3 regions of the Kitasatospora sp. NPDC032121 genome follow, and region 3 is predicted to be linked to each of the others. Evidence: riboswitches for the same ligand, from Rfam matches in the RefSeq annotation. Region 3 holds a riboswitch; each other region holds the start of a gene.
The links. Region 3 has a riboswitch for cyclic di-AMP ahead of ACZ5OX_RS03440 (NlpC/P60 family protein). Riboswitches for the same ligand answer to the same signal wherever they lie in the genome.
Positions count from the first base shown of each region.

Region 1 (5,070 bases), on a different contig from region 3:
ATGCTCCCGGCCCCCGGCCCCTCGTACTGTCGGTCGTTCGTCCCGCTGACGGGGTCCAGTCTGGTGGACGCGCCGGCCGGCTGGGATCCGGAGGCCTGGCGGATGCGGGGTGGGGTTAACCCCCCTCCGCCCGGACGGCCGGGCCGCGCCACTCGTCGGCGAGCAGCGAGTAGAGGTAGGAGTCGGACCAGACGCCGTCCTCGAACACGTCGTGCCGCAGCCGCCCCTCCAGTCGGAAGCCCAGCCCGGTGAGCACCTTGACGGAGGCCGTGTTGGCCACGGCGACCCGGGCGGCCAGCCGGTGCAGGCCCAGCGGGCCGAAGGCGAGGTCGCAGAGCAGGCCGACGGTCTCGCCCGCGTAGCCGAGGCCCCAGCACCCGCGGGCCAGCACGCACCCGAGCCAGGCGGCGCGGTGCCCTTCGAGGGTGAGCGAGGCCTGCCCGATCGGCGTCGCGTCGTCCGGCTCCCCGGCGTCGGCGAGCCTGGTGACGGCGAGCCGGTAGGTGTCCCGTTCCTCGGCCATCGCCTCCTCCAGGTAGAGCTCGACCTGGTCGGCGCAGTCCTCCCGGTCGCTCGGCCCGAAGGGCAGGTACCGGGTGACCTCCGGGTCGCCGAACAGCGCGTGCAGCGCGTCCACGTCGCCCTCGGTGTGGTGGTACTCGCGGACGGCCAGTCGCGGGCCGGTGAGTCGTACGGGGACCATGGCTGCCGACCCTATCCCCGCCCGGCGGCTACCGTTCGGACTATGAACGACGAAGACCTGCGGCTCGCCCCGCGCACCAAGGCCGCCGACCTGCTCGCCTGGGCGGCCGAGCAGGGCCGCGCGCCGGTGGCCGAGGAGCCGCTGCGCGCGGTGCTGGCGCTGCTGGAGCTGGGCGAGGGCAGGATGCACGACGGCTGGCCCGAACTGACCTCCGACGCGGTGGAGCACCTGCTCCACGAGCGGCTCCACCTGTACGTCCAACCCGCGCCCGAGGAGGACCCGCTCGCCTACGGCGACGCCGTCCGGCTGCTGATCGACCACCAGCGGGCGGCCCGCCGGCTGAACGCCAAGCGACAGGAGCGGCTGCACGAGGAGGCCGAGTGGCAGGGGGAGGTCGCGGCCGGGCTGCTGCGCCGCGCCGACCTGGTGACCTGGCCCCGGTTGTACGCGCTGCTGCTGCACGCGCACGGGGCGGACGTCACGGATCCGGAGGCGGTGCGGGAGTGGCTGGCCGGCTTCGGGGAGTTCGCCGAGGAGGAGCGGCTGGCGGCGTTCGAGGCGCTGGCGTCGGCCGGCTGGCTGGACGAGCCGGACGAGCGGGGCTGGGGCCCGGGCCGGGTGCTCTCGGTGGGCATGGCCACGGACGGCGCGCGTCGGCTGCTGGAGCAGGGCCTGATGCGGCGCAGCTACCGCAACCTGGCGCGGCTGACCGCGCTGGGCCGGCCGATGCCGGACGAGTTGGCCGGGGACTTCGGGAGGTTCGAGGAGGCGGCGGTGGACGCGGCGCTCGACCTGTTCGGCGCCTGGACGGTGCCGGGGCTGCCGCGGCTGCTGGTGACGGAGTTCCCGGAGCTGGCGCCGGAGCCGGGCCCGGAGGAGATCGACGCGTACCTGGCGCAGCTGCCCGTCGAGGAGTGAGACGCGGCGCGGGAGGCCCCGGTCCAGGGGCCTCCCGCGGGTGCGTCGGTGCGCGTGCGTCAGGGGTTGAGGCCGCGCTGCTGGAGCCAGGGCTCCGGGTCGACCGGGGCGCCGCCGCCGGGGCGGACCTCCATGTGCAGGTGGGGGCCGGTGACGTTGCCGGTCGCGCCGACCTTGCCGATCTGCTGGCCGGTGGCGACGTTGCCGGAGCCCTTGGTGATCGAGGAGAGGTGGCAGTACCAGATCTCGGTGCCGTCGGGCAGGGTCTCGACGATCCGGTAGCCGTACGAGCCGGCCCAGCCGGCCGAGGTGATGGTGCCCTGGCCGAGCGCGTGGACGGGGGTGCCGGTGTCGGCGGCGAAGTCCAGGCCGGTGTGCAGGTTGGCCCAGTAGCGGGCGCTCTGGCCGTAGTGGGCGGAGAGCCGGTAGTCGTTCACCGGGAGGGTGAGGGCGGCGGCCTTGGCCCGCTCGGCCTCCTCGGCGGCGCGCTTGGCCTCGGCCTCCTTGGCGGCGGCCTTGGCCTCCGCCTCCTGGGCGGCCTGCAGCCGGGCGGTCTCCTCGGCGGCGGTGCGCTGGCTGTCGGCCTGGTGCTGGATGCGGGCGGCGAGCGCGAGGCCGGGGTCGGCGGAGAGGGCGACCGGGGTCTCGTCCGGGACCTCGACGGCGGGGGCGGCGGCCGGGGTCGCCGAGGCGAAGCCGGTGGCGCCCAGCGTGGCGGCGACGGCGGTGACGCCGAGCAGCGGGGAGGCCCCGCGGGTCTGACGCGGCATCCGGTGGCGGTTGGTGTCGGCCTCCGCGGCGAACGCCTCCGGGCCGAAGGCCTCGGGGCCGTCCGGGCCGGGGTGGTCGAGGAGCTGGGTACCGGCTGCGGGGCCGGCCGGGTGTGCCGGGGTGTGCGTCGACGCCACGGAGGCGCGCTCCTTTCCTTCCTTCGCGCCTACCGGGTTAGCTGACGGGTTCGGAGCAGGAAGGTCTCCTACGGCCGGGCCGGGGCCCCGCCGATTCACCCCAAGGAACGTGGTTCCCCGGCTCCCTGACCTGCCCGGGGGCGGGTCGGCGGGATTAGGCGACGGCGCACGGTGCCGTCTGGGTACGGCGTTGACAACCGCGCTGCGTTATCAAACGTTAATCCTAGGAAGCTCTGATTCCAAGCCATCCGTTTCGGGCCGCCCGATCACAGGTGAACGGACGTCAACGAACGACCCCTCATGCACGGCCCCATCTGAGTACCCCTACTCATGTGCGGCCCGGCCGGGCGGCCGCATCCTGACGCCATGAGCGCACCGATGCAGACCCGCACCACGGCCGCGTACCACATCCAGGCCGTCCTCTCCTTCGCCCTGTCGGGCATCGCCCTCGCCGCCGGGATCGCCTACCTGCCGGTCGGCGGGTGGACCCGGGCCTTCCTCGGGATCGGCCTCCTCTACACCGTCACCTCCGCGTTCACGCTGGCGAAAGTGGTCCGGGACCGGCAGGAGTCCAACGAGATGGTCACCCGGGTGGACCAGGCCCGGCTGGAGAAGCTGCTCAGCGAGCACGACCCGTTCAAGGTGGAAGGGGTCTGACCGCACCCGTCCGACCGCGCCCCCTTCCCCCGGCCCGCCGGCCGCTTGACGGCTAAGGCTATTAGCCTTAGCTTTATGGCTATCGGCAGTACCGCCGATGCCCCGCACCCGCGGCCCGAGGAGGACCCCGTGAACGGCACCATCACTCCGAGCACCCAGTACCTGACCGTTCCCGGTGGCCGGATCGCCTTCGACGACACCCGGCAGGGCGACGGCACTCCCGTCGTCCTGCTCCCGGGCATGCTCGACAGCCGGGCCGCGTACCGGCACCTGCGCCCGCTGCTGGTCGCCGCCGGCCACCGGGTCGTCACCATGGACCTGCGGGGCTTCGGCGAATCCTCGATCAGCTGGGACGACTACAGCCCGGCCGCCATCGCCGACGACGTCCTCGCCCTGCTCGACCACCTCGGCATCGAGCGCGCCGTCCTCGCCGGCAACTCGTACACCGGGGCGACGGTCGTGAAGGCCGCCGGGGACGCGCCCGAGCGGGTCGCCGGGATCGTCCTGATCGACGCCTTCGTCGAGAGCCCGCCGCCGGGCGCCCTGATGCGCGGCGTCATGGCCCTGATGGGCCCCGCCCTCGTCCACTGGCCGGCCTCCTGGGGCTTCTACCTGCGCCGGATGGCCTTCCCCGGCGCCAAGCCCGCCGACTTCGACGCGTACGTGGACGGGCTGGTCGCCGCGCTGCGCACGCCGGGGCGGAAGACCGCCACCCGCGGGTACGTCCACGGCGACTCGGCGCCGGTCGGCTGGACGGCCGCCGTGCGGTGCCCGGCGCTGGTGGTCATGGGCGACAAGGACCCCGACTTCCCGAAGCCGGAACTCGTCGCCGACCGGCAGGCCGCCGCGCTCGGCGCGCGGAAGGCGATGATCGAGGGGTCCGGGCACTACCCGATGGCCGACAACCCGGCGGCCACCGCGGACGCCCTGCTGCCGTTCCTCGCCGAACTCGGCTGAGCGCCGCCGCCGGCCCCCGCCCGACCCTGACCCTGCCCGCCCCTGCCCGCCCCGCCGACGTCACCGGCACCCGCCCGACAGCGCCCGACGTCACCCGACTTCGACCCGTACGGAGAGCCCGAGCCCATGCCCCGCGTAGGACTGACCCCCGACCAGGTCGTCGACCACGCCCTCGCCCTCATCGACGAGCAGGGCGCCGAGGCCCTCACCCTGGCCTCCGTCGCCGCCCGGGCCGGGGTCGCCACCCCCTCGCTGTACAAGCACGTCAGCGGCGGCCTCGCCGAACTGCGGCGGCTGATCGCCGTCCGGGTCACCGGGGAACTGGCCGACCGACTGGCCGAGGCGGCCGTCGGACGCAGCGGGGACGACGCCGTCGCCGCCGTGCTGCGCGCCTACCACGCGTACGCCACCGAGCACCCGCACCGCTACAACGCCCTCCCCCAGGCCCCGCAGCCGGACGACGACCTGGCCCGCGCGGCCGCCCGGCTCGTCGGCGTGATCGTCGCCGTCCTGCGGGAGTACGGCCTCGACGGCTCCGAGGCGATCCACGCCGCCCGCACCGTCCGCTCCCTCGCCCACGGCTTCGCCTCGCTCACCACCGCCGGTGCCTTCCAGCTCGCCGAGGACCTCACCACCACCCACGACCGCCTCGTGGCCACCCTCACCACCGGCCTGCGCGCCTGGCCCGCGTAGCGGACCGGCACCGGAGCGGACCGGCACCGGTGTTCCCGCACCCGGCCGCGCCCCTTCCGAACACCGTGAGCACGGACCCCACACATCGTGGAACGCGATCCGGCCACCCGGCTCGATTCCGACGTTGCCCGCCGGTGCCGGTCGGGCAGGTACGGCCCCTCGTCAAGCGGTGGGATCGGGGTCGAACGAGTGCCGATTGCCGCCGAATTGACTCGATATTGACAAGATCCGGTC
Region 1 is NZ_JBVILX010000002.1:22,158-27,227, forward strand. It holds gene ACZ5OX_RS05875 (sensor domain-containing protein) at 1-2, opposite strand, end outside; gene ACZ5OX_RS05880 (GNAT family N-acetyltransferase) at 116-703, opposite strand; gene ACZ5OX_RS05885 (hypothetical protein) at 746-1,621, shown strand; gene ACZ5OX_RS05890 (M23 family metallopeptidase) at 1,681-2,529, opposite strand; cyclic di-AMP (ydaO/yuaA leader) riboswitch at 2,542-2,700, opposite strand; gene ACZ5OX_RS05895 (YiaA/YiaB family inner membrane protein) at 2,896-3,186, shown strand; gene ACZ5OX_RS05900 (alpha/beta fold hydrolase) at 3,262-4,143, shown strand; gene ACZ5OX_RS05905 (TetR/AcrR family transcriptional regulator) at 4,270-4,836, shown strand.
Region 1: another riboswitch for cyclic di-AMP. It lies ahead of ACZ5OX_RS05890 (M23 family metallopeptidase); the one in region 3 lies ahead of ACZ5OX_RS03440 (NlpC/P60 family protein).

Region 2 (5,070 bases), on a different contig from region 3:
TGGGGCCTGACGGAGCTGTTCGACGACGTCGCGCTGGTGGCCTCGGAACTCGTGACCAACGCGCTCCGGCATGCGATCGGCGCACGGCCCGACCCGTCGGGCGGCGCCCAGGGCGAGTACGACTTTCCCATACAGCCGACCGCGGACGGCCGGCTCCCGATCCGAATAAGCCTCGTGCACCGCGCACCCCAGGTGGTCTGCGCGGTGAGCGATCCGAGCAGCACCGGCCCGGTCGCCCGGGAGGCCGACTTCGTCGCCGAGTCGGGCCGCGGGCTGCACCTGGTGGAGTCGTTCAGCCGCTCCTGGGGCTGGCACCCGCTGGGCAGCGGCAAGGTGGTCTGGGCGATGTTCGAGGCGGAGACGGTCGGCGGCTGTCCGCTGGACGGACACCCCGGGCTCGGCGGCCGCTCACCGCTCGACGGGCCCGTCGAGGTCGGCGGACGGCATCGGCGCTCGGCCTAGGACGGCCCGCGCAGGCGGAACGGACCCGTGCACCCGGGACGGGCCCCGCCACCCGGGACGGGCCCCTGCGCCTGACGGCATGTGGCCGGTCGCGGGAAGCCCCGGGAGGACCACACCCCGGGCCCTTCCACCAGGCTCCGCCGAGACCTTCCGGAGCCGCCGACCCGCGAGCGGCCCGGGGCGGCGGGACGGCCGCACGGCTCCTTGGGACGCCGCCGGACGAGGGCTTCGCAGAGGGGGTCGTTCGTAGAAGGGGCCTTCCGGAGAAGGGGTCACCCGGAGAGGGCAAAGACAAAGGCCGTCGTGGTGTCGGCACCCACGACGGCCCCCCGATGGTGGAGCACTGCGGCCGGTCAGACCGCCAGGTGGTCGAACTCCCCGTCCTTCGCCCCCAGCAGCAGGGCGGCGATCTCGGCCCGGGTGTAGATGAGGGCCGGTCCGTCCGGGAAGCGCGAGTTGCGCATCGCCACGTCGCCGCCCGGGAGGGCCGCGAATTCGACGCAGTTGCCCTGGGAGTTGCTGTGCAGGCTCTTCTGCCAGACCACCCCCTGGAGATCGGCGGCGGCCATCCCGTTGTAGGTGTCGTACGAACCGTGCGTGTCCTGCGAGTCGTGCATAGAAGTCTCCCGAAGAGCTCCGGAGTTGTCGTCCAGCGCGGCGCCCCCGGCACCGCCGAAACGAACGGACCGGCCCCGTACCGGTCCGGCACAACGCCTCACTTGACGCGATGATAGCTGCAGTGCACGTGCATCAGCACGAGACATTGCAGGTGCACGAGGCCTTTTATTCGCAGGCGCGAACTCTTCACGGACCCTTCTCCTGACGGTACGTAAACGGACATAGCCGATGGAATCGCCGAGTTAGCGATAACCGGCCGTGAGCGCTTCCCCGCCGAATGTTGATCTTCGAATGCCGGGAGTCGCACGCCCGTGACCCTCAGTCAAACCACCCCCATGCTGTGAGACATCTCACGCGCCCCGGGTGCAACGCCCGCCCCTCGGATCACGTCGAGGCAACCACCGGCGACCGTACGGGGGTTGGGTGAAGAATGTCCGGATTGTAGGCAAAGCGCCCGGACCGGCGCCGAGGACGCGCCGGGTCCGCACCGCGCTCGCGTGAATCCCGCACGGCAGCCGACTGCAAGCCTGACGGGCAGATGTCCTACGATCTCCGGCATGAGCACCGCAGCCATCCCGGGCGCGCCACTGCCCGTCCGCACTCCAGGCTCCCGTGCGCGGGGGCGCCACCGTCGTCCCGAGCGCCCCGAGATCCCGGCCGGCGCCCCGGCCCTGGTGCTCGCCGTGCCCGCGACCGCCGGGCCCGAGTCCCGCTCGGTCGTCGAGGAGCTGCTCTCGATCGTCCGCACCGAGCAGAACGGCGTCCAGACCGCGGTCGGCTACCTCCCGGGTGACGGCACCGAGGGCGCGGACGGCGAGGACCGCACCGTGGCCGAGCTGCTGACCCTGGCCGCCGAGGCCGGGCTGCCGATGCCCGTCCTGGTGCCGCTGGTGCCCGGCCCGCACACCTTCCTGACCGAGCTTCACGCGCTCGCCGCCGAGTACGGCGCGCCCGTCACCGACCCGCTGGGCCCGCACCCGCTGCTGGCCGAGGCCGTGCACGTCCGGCTGTCCGAGGCCGGGCTGGCCCGGGCCGACCGCGCCCGGCTGTTCGCCATCGCGACCGCCGCGGACGGCGTGGTGCTGACCACCGTCGGCGGCGAGGACGCTGCCGCCGCGGCCGGCATCACCGGCGTGCTGCTGGCCGCGCGACTGGCCGTGCCGGTGGTCGCCGCCGCGCTCGACGTGCCCGGCTCGGTGGCCGCGGCCGTCAACCACCTCAAGGAAACCGGCTCGCAGCGCCCGGCGCTGGCCCCGCTGGTGATCGGCCCGGAGGCGGACTCCGAGCTGCTCGCCACCGCCGCCGAGGAGACCGGCTGCCCGTCGGCCGCGCCGCTGGGCTCGTACCCGTCGGTCGGCCAGCTGATCGCCTCCACGTACCTGGCCGCGCTGCCCACGCCGTCCCCGGAGGACCTGGCGCGGGCCGAGGCGGAGGCGGCTGCCGCCGCCGAGGCCGAGGGGGTCGTGGAGGGTGCTCGCGGCGCTCACGCGGCCGCCGAGGCGCCCGCCGGGCAGTAGTTCGACTCCGCGCGCCGCTCAGCGCGCTCCGAAGGGCCCGGAACGGCTTGCGTTCCGGGCCCTTCGCTCTACCCCCTCCCCACTGCCCGTGCGTCGTCCCTCCCCACTGCCCGCGCGTCGTCCCTCCCCACTGCCCGCGCATCGCCCCTCCCCACTGCCCGCGCGTCGTCCCTCCCGGATCGCCCCTCCCGCGTCACCCTCCCGCCCGGATGCGGACGGCAATGACGACGATGACGCGAAAAATAGCGCGGAATGTCCGTTCTGGCGGCATTTGAAAGGAAATAGGGAGCGCGGGCCCAGGTGTTCGAATCGCGACTACTCCCCCACCGCCAGGGTGCGCCGACTCCGCGACTCGGCGCACCGTCACATCAGCCCTGAGGTGGAGCCAGTTGTCGACTTCAGCAACGACATTGCCAGAAAACGATCATTCACGATCATGGGTGGCGGCAATTTTGGCAGTTCCCACTAAACCGTGATGCGCATCACAGTGGTTTGCAGTTTGAACTAGAGTCTGATTAACGTGCTCCCCGTTCGTGACCACACGAACCCGGTTCATCCGCAACGCCGAGTCCTGCCGTCGGATGTCCTGGCAGCGCGAAAACGCACCACGGCAGGAGCGGGGGACCCACAGGTAAGTCGCCCCGGACCGGTCTGCGGAACGGTCCAGGGCTAGGGGTGAAGCCGCGCCCACCAGCGCGGCCGGGCAACTCCAGCCCGAATCCGACAGCTCACCTCGCAGGCGTGGGAGAGGACTCCGTCTTCATGCTGCCCACCAACGGCACCAGCCTGCCCAGCCGCACCCGCCGCGTGATCGCCGCCCTCGGCGTCGCGGGCGTCGGCCTCACCGTCCCCTGCCTCACCTCGGGCACCGCCTCGGCCGCCTCCGTCGCCACCTGGGACAAGGTCGCCCAGTGCGAGAGCGGCGGCAACTGGAGCATCAACACCGGCAACGGCTTCTACGGCGGCCTCCAGTTCACCTCCAGCACCTGGTCCGCCTTCGGCGGCACCGCCTACGCGGCGCGCGCCGACCTGGCCACCAAGGACCAGCAGATCGCGATCGCCGAGAAGGTCCTCGCCTCGCAGGGCCCGGGCGCCTGGCCCGTCTGCTCCGTCAAGGCCGGCCTGACCAAGGGCGGCACCCCGGCCGCCGTCGACACCTCGGCGGGCTCGGCCACGGGCTCGACCGCCTCCAAGCCCGCCGCGCCCGTCCAGAGCGCCAAGCCGGCCACTCCGGCCGCGACGCCCCAGGCCCCCGCCACGAAGCCCGCCGCGCCCGCCCAGGACGGCGCGCAGGCCACCGCCGGCTCCACCGCCTCCGGCAGCCGCGGCGACTGGGTCCAGAAGCGTCAGCAGCAGGCCCAGGGCGGCGACTACACCGTGGTCGAGGGCGACTGGCTGTCCTCGATCGCCGACCAGCACAACGTGCAGGGCGGCTGGCAGCGGCTGTACGAGCTCAACCGCGGCACCCTGACCGAGGGCCCGGACACCATCTACCCGGGCCAGCAGCTGTCCTTCAGCGGTGCGACCGGCTCGGACTCCACCGGGTCCGACCGCTCCCAGAAGTCCGGCCAGTCCGCGAACGGCGGTGCCGTGAACGCCCAGCCGACCGCGCAGACCCCGGCCCCGGCCGCCAAGCCCGCCGCCAAGCCCGCGCCGCAGGCCCAGACCCAGACCCAGGCTCCGGCCGCCACCGGCAGCATGGCCGCCGCGGTCGCCTTCGCCGAGTCGAAGGTCGGTCAGGCGTACGTCTACGGCGGCACCGGCAACGGCGGCTGGGACTGCTCCGGCCTCACCCAGGCCGCGCTGCGCGCCGCGGGCATCTCCGTCCCGCGCGTCGCCGCCGACCAGGCCGCCGCCAGCACCCACGTCTCGCTGGACAGCCTCAAGCCGGGCGACCTGCTGTTCTGGTCCAACAACGGCAAGGACTCCGGCGTCTACCACGTCGCGATCTACGTCGGCAACGGCAAGTATGTCGAGGCCGCCAACCCGAGCTCGGGCGTCCGCGAGCAGAGCATCGCCAACTGGGCCCCGGACTTCGCCGGCCGGGTCTGAGAACGGCGCGCAGTCGGACAGCCGACGGGCCTCAGGTGACAGGTGACAGGTAACAGATTTCATCATCTGTCAGCTGTCGCCCGAACGCTGACCACCCACCGCCCCCGGGGAGAGTCTGGTCGCTCTCCCCGGGGGTTCCGGCGTACCTCCGGCCATATCCCCGTGGTGGATCCCCGCTCCGACGGGCATGCTGCTGCTCTGCACCCGAGGACACCCGAGGAGGAGTCCACATGGCCCAGGTCACCGTCACCCTCGACGCGAACCTCGCGATCGACGTGATGATGCTCTCCGGCACCAAGAACCCCCAGGACGCCGTCGAACTGGTCCTGCGCGACTACCTGGCCCGCGGCCGCCGCACCGAGACCCGGACCGGCGACGCGGCCGACGGGCACCGCCTGACCGCCGACCGGCCGACCACCCA
Region 2 is NZ_JBVILX010000010.1:13,194-18,263, forward strand. It holds partial or broken gene ACZ5OX_RS23780 (ATP-binding protein) at 1-357, shown strand, start outside; gene ACZ5OX_RS23785 (DUF397 domain-containing protein) at 816-1,079, opposite strand; gene ACZ5OX_RS23790 (sirohydrochlorin chelatase) at 1,638-2,597, shown strand; cyclic di-AMP (ydaO/yuaA leader) riboswitch at 3,181-3,352, shown strand; gene ACZ5OX_RS23795 (transglycosylase family protein) at 3,339-4,649, shown strand; gene ACZ5OX_RS23800 (hypothetical protein) at 4,880-5,070, shown strand, end outside.
Region 2: another riboswitch for cyclic di-AMP. It lies ahead of ACZ5OX_RS23795 (transglycosylase family protein); the one in region 3 lies ahead of ACZ5OX_RS03440 (NlpC/P60 family protein).

Region 3 (5,070 bases):
GGTGGCGGGCCGCTCCAGCAGCAGCCGCTGCGGCCAGGCGTCGCCCCAGACCTCGGTGACGGCGGGCACCGCCCGGTCCGCCACCGCGACCAGCTCGGCCGGGTCGGGGCCGTCGACCGGTCCGAGCACCAGGCAGTGCGCGCCCGGCGCCGACCGCAGCGGCCCGAAGTCCCAGGGCGCGGGCGGTCCGCCCGCGCCCTCCTCGCGCTCCACCCGCCAGCCGCCCCCGGCCGGGACCAGCTCGATCCGGCGCGGGTACACCACCGGGTACTCGTCGTACCCGGCGATCCGCACCGTCAGGTCGGCGGCCGCGGTCAGCCGTTCCGGCCCGCCGGAGGCGGCGAGCACCACGTTGCGGTACGCCGCCTCGGCCACCGGCAGCCCGGCCCACGGCGGTGCCGACCCGGCCCGCTCCGCCAGTGCGGCGGCCACCTCGCCGTGCCGGTCCGCCGAGCGCGCCGCGGGCGGCGCCGCCGGGGCGGCCGGGGGCAGCGACAGCTGGGCCAGCCCGCCGGCCGCGAGCAGTAGCGCGCCCCGCCGGGACAGCGCGCGGCGGGGGCGGGGTATCCCGGCGGGGTCTTCGGGGTCGGCGGAGCCGGGCGTCGGGGCGTTCAGAGCCGGACCACCCCGGAGACCGGCATGGCGGTGACGCTCTCGTAGCGGACCTTGGCGCCCGGGCGGGGGGCGTGCACGATCACGCCGCCGCCGGCGTACATGCCGACGTGGTGCATGTCCCGGTAGAAGATCACCAGGTCTCCCGGTCGCGCTTCGGACAGGCTGATCCGCTGCCCGGCGTACGCCTGGGCCTGCGAGGTGCGCGGCAGGGTCACTCCGGCCTGCCGCCAGCTGTAGTACATCAGACCCGAGCAGTCGAAGGCGTGCGGTCCGGTGGCCCCGTAGACGTACGGGGAGCCGATCATCCGCACCGCGGCGGCCAGCGCGGCCGCCCCGCGCTCGGAGGCGGGCGGGGCGGTGCCGAGGTCCAGCCGGTCGGTGCCCCGGGTGGCGCGCTGCTCGGCGTCCCGGGCGTCCTGGGCCGTCATCCGGGCCCGCTCGGCGGCACCCAGGCCGTTCAGCAGCTTCTGCGCCCCGGCGAGCCGCTGCTGGATCTGCTGCTTGGTGTCGGCGAGCGTGCGGCGGGTCTGGTCCAGCTCGGCGAGCTTGCCGGCCGCCTCGGTGCGGCGCTGGTCGAGCCGGCGCTGCCGGGTGACCAGCTCGTGCAGGGTCTCCTGCTGGCGCGCGGCGGCCTGGCCCAGGGTGCGGGCGCGGACCAGGTAGCCCTCCGGGTCGGACGAGAGGAACAGCTGGGCGGTCTGGGCCATCCCGCCGCCGCGGTACTCGGCCCCGGCCACCGTGGCCAGGTCGCCGCGCAGTTCGTTGAGCTGGTCCTGGGCAATGGCGATCTCGCCCTGGAGGATCGTGGTCTCGCCCTGGAGCCGCCGCTGGGCCTCCTGCGCCGCGTTCGCCTTCTCGGAGGCCTGCTCGGCCTCGTCGTACAGCTGCTCGACCTGTGTCCTGACGTCCTGACGATCGCCCGGGTCCGGGCTGTCCGGCGCGGCCTGGGCACGGCCTCCGGCGGCCACGCCCAGCGCGGTGGCGGCGGCCGCGGTCAGCACCAGCGCCCGGGTGAGCAGTTGGGAACGGCGGTGCACGGGCATGGCGGCAGCGGCTCCAATCCTGCGGCGCGGCCCCGCCGCCGCACCGGGACGGGCGGCCGTCGAGCGGGAGTCCGGTGGCAGACGTTAGCGAGTCCGGGCAAGCGAGTCCAAACCCTTCCCAACCCGAATATTCGACCCCTAATCGGACATCAGCTCGACCCGCCGGAAAAGCCGCAGGCCCGGCCTTCCCTGGGGAAGGCCGGGCCCGGAGGCGTCCGAGCGGGGATCAGACCCGCACGATGGAGGACAGCGGCATGTTGCCGACCGCCTCGTATCGCACCGACGCACCCGGCTTGGGAGCGTGCAGCACCTGGCCGTTGCCGGCGTAGATGCCGACGTGGTGGGCGTCGCTGTAGAAGATCAGCAGGTCGCCGGGCTGGGCCTGGGAGATGTCCGAGCCGATCCGGGTGCCGGCCCCGGCCTGCGCCTGCGAGGTGCGCGGCAGCGACACCCCGGCCTGGTTGAACGCCCAGACCATCAGGCCGGAGCAGTCGAAGGAGCCCGGGCCGGTGGCGCCCCAGACGTACGGGCTGCCGACCTTGGACGCGGCGTACGAGAGGGCGGCGGCACCGCGCGAGCTGCCCGCGGCCACCTTCACCGGAGCGGCGGTCGAGCCGGTCGCCAGGTTGCCGCGGCTGTTGTCGCGCGAGGCGCGGTCGGCCTGCTGCTGCTGCGCCTGGGCGGCGTCGGCCTTGGCCTTGGCGTCGGCCGCGGCCTTCTCCTCGGCCTGGCGCAGCGCCTGGCGGTCCTGCTCGGTCAGGGTGTTGAGCAGGTCCTGGGCCGCCTTCAGCTTGCCCTGGACCTCGTCCTTGGAGGCCTTCAGCTGCTGGGTGGTCGACTCCAGCTCGGCGAGCTTGCCCTGGGCCTCGTTGCGGTCCTGGTCGAGCTTGCGCTGCTGCTCCTGGAGCTCCTTCAGCTGACCCTTCTGGGTGCTGCCGGCCTGGTTCAGCGTGCCGGCCTGGCTGAGGAAGTTGTCCGGGCTGGAGGAGAACATCAGCTGGACGGTCGGGGATATGCCCCCGTTGCGGTACTGCTCGCCGGCGATCTCGGCGAGGCCGCCCTGGAGCTCGGTGACCTGGGCCTGCTGACGGGCCACCTGGTCCTGCAGGCCGGAGACCTGCTTCTCCAGTTCCTGCTGCTTGGCCTGGGCGGCGTTGTAGTTCTCGGTCGCGACCTCGGCCTGCTCGTTGAGCTGGTCGACCTGCCCCTTGACCTGCTCCTTGGTCGGCTGCGGGTCCGCGTGGGCACCCTGCGCGGAGAGGACGACGGCCGCCGCGGCGACACCCGTCAGGATCGAGACGCGGGCGCGACCGGCGGGCTTGGGACGACGATGGGACGCCACGAAGGCGGACTCCTTCTTCCTACGTCCGCCTACCGGGTGAGCTGACGGGTTCGGGCCGGAAGCATGCCCTACGACGCCTCACGGCCGTTCCACCGGCCGACCTGGCGCCGATTCACCCCGGAGGAACGTGGTTCCCCGGCTCCGCTCCGCAGCGCCCCGAACACCGGGCTCCCCTGTCGGGCAGTCGCTTCGACCTGCCCCGCTGCCTCGCGAACTCGGCGGTAACCACCGCCGCCACCCTGGCTGGGCGATCGACAGTGCGGTGGTTCGGAGCATGACCCTAGTAACTGAACCGTGATCGGTTCAAATCCTTGTCAGAAAAAAGACAGAAGATTACCCAAGTTCTTTTGTGAAAATGACCGATGGTGACCACTGGTACACACAAGGCTGATCGGTTCTCAGCATGTGGTCACAAAAGGGCGGGAAAGCCGAACGCCACCCCCACGGGGAGGGTGGCGCTTTTCACAGGCCCTCGAGGAGCCCCGCGGGCGTGTCGGGCCGTCAGACCCGGCGGATGGTGTTGATCGGCATCGCGTCGGCCTTCATCACCTTCACCACGTCACCGGTGTGCGGCGCGTGGACCACCATGCCGTTGCCGATGTACATCCCGACGTGGTGCATGTCGGAGCCGTAGATCACCAGGTCGCCGGGCTGGGCCTGGTCCAGCGAGGGCACCCGGGTGCCGTAGTGGCCCTGCTCCTGCGAGGTGCGCGGCAGCGAGACGCCCGCCTGCCCGTACGACCAGACCATCAGGCCCGAGCAGTCGAAGGTGGTCGAGCCGGTGGCGCCCCACACGTACGGCGAGCCCTGCTTGCTCATCGCCTTGGCCATCGCCACGGCCGCGTAGCCGCTGGCCGGCGGCAGGCTGCCGAGGTCGACCCGCTCGCTGCCGCGCGAGGCGCGGTCGTCCTGCGCCTGCTGGGCCTTCAGCGCGGCGCGGTCGGCGGCGCTGAGCGAGTTCAGCAGGTCCTGGGCGGCCTTCAGCTTGGTGTTGACGTCCGCCTTGGCCTGGTTGAGGTCCTTGGTGGTGGTGTCCAGCGAGGCGAGCACGGCGGCCGCCTCGGCCTTCTCCTGGTCCAGCCGGCGCTGCTGCTCCAGCAGCCCCTTGAGCGCCTCGGCCTGGCTGGTGCTCGCCTGCTGGACTGTCGAGGCCTTCTCCAGGTAACCGGACGGGTCGGAGGAGAGCATCAGCTGGACGGACGGGTCGATGCCGCCGGAGCGGTACTGATCCCCCGCCACCTCGGCCAGGCCGCCCTGGAGCTGGGTCATCTGCTCCTGGCTGCGGGCCACCTGGTCCTGCAGCTGGTCGGCCTGCTTGCGCAGCTGGTCGGCCCGCTCCTTGGCGCCGTTGTACTTCTCCGCCGCCTGCTCCTGCTCCTCCTGGAGCTGGTCGATCTGCGCCTTGACGTCCGCCTTGTTCGGCTGCGGCGCAGCGTGCGCGGCCACCTGGGCGGAGAGGGCGACCGCGGTCGCAGCGGCAGCGGTGAGCACGGAGATCCGCGCGCGGCTCGGCTGCTTGGGACGGCGGTGGGAGGCCAAGGGACCGGCTCCTTCTTCCAGCGGACTCACCTGATGGGATGAGATTCCCGAAAATAGGTTTGACGCCAGACCCTAGTGAAGATCTATCCGTTTTGCCACTCCCCCGATGGCATGAACTCGGCCACCCCACACTGACTCCACAGCCCCCTCACAAGGCCCCGGAACCGCCCCTGACCAGGAATCACACGGAATCGGCCGACGTCAGGGCCGGGCCAGCCGGTTCAACAGCAGCACCGACGCCACGGGGCGCGCGCCCGCCTTCCGCACGCCCTCCGCGACCTCCCGGTCGGTGGACACCACCACCACCGGACGACCCTGCGGCTCGGCCCGCACCAGACGGCGGATCAGCTCGTCGGCCGTTTCCCCGGTCCGGCTGAACCGCACCCGGACCCCGCGCGGTGGCGCCATGATCACCGGGACGTCCAGGTCCTGCCCGTCGAACACGCAGGTGACCTCCGCCTGGGTGCGCTGGGCCAGCATCGCCAGCCCGCCCAGCAGCCGGATCCGCTGCTGCTCCAGCGGCAGTGCCGG
Region 3 is NZ_JBVILX010000001.1:751,019-756,088, forward strand. It holds gene ACZ5OX_RS03430 (hypothetical protein) at 1-432, opposite strand, end outside; gene ACZ5OX_RS03435 (C40 family peptidase) at 612-1,658, opposite strand; gene ACZ5OX_RS03440 (NlpC/P60 family protein) at 1,885-3,000, opposite strand; cyclic di-AMP (ydaO/yuaA leader) riboswitch at 3,011-3,164, opposite strand; gene ACZ5OX_RS03445 (C40 family peptidase) at 3,502-4,539, opposite strand; gene ACZ5OX_RS03450 (NYN domain-containing protein) at 4,741-5,070, opposite strand, start outside.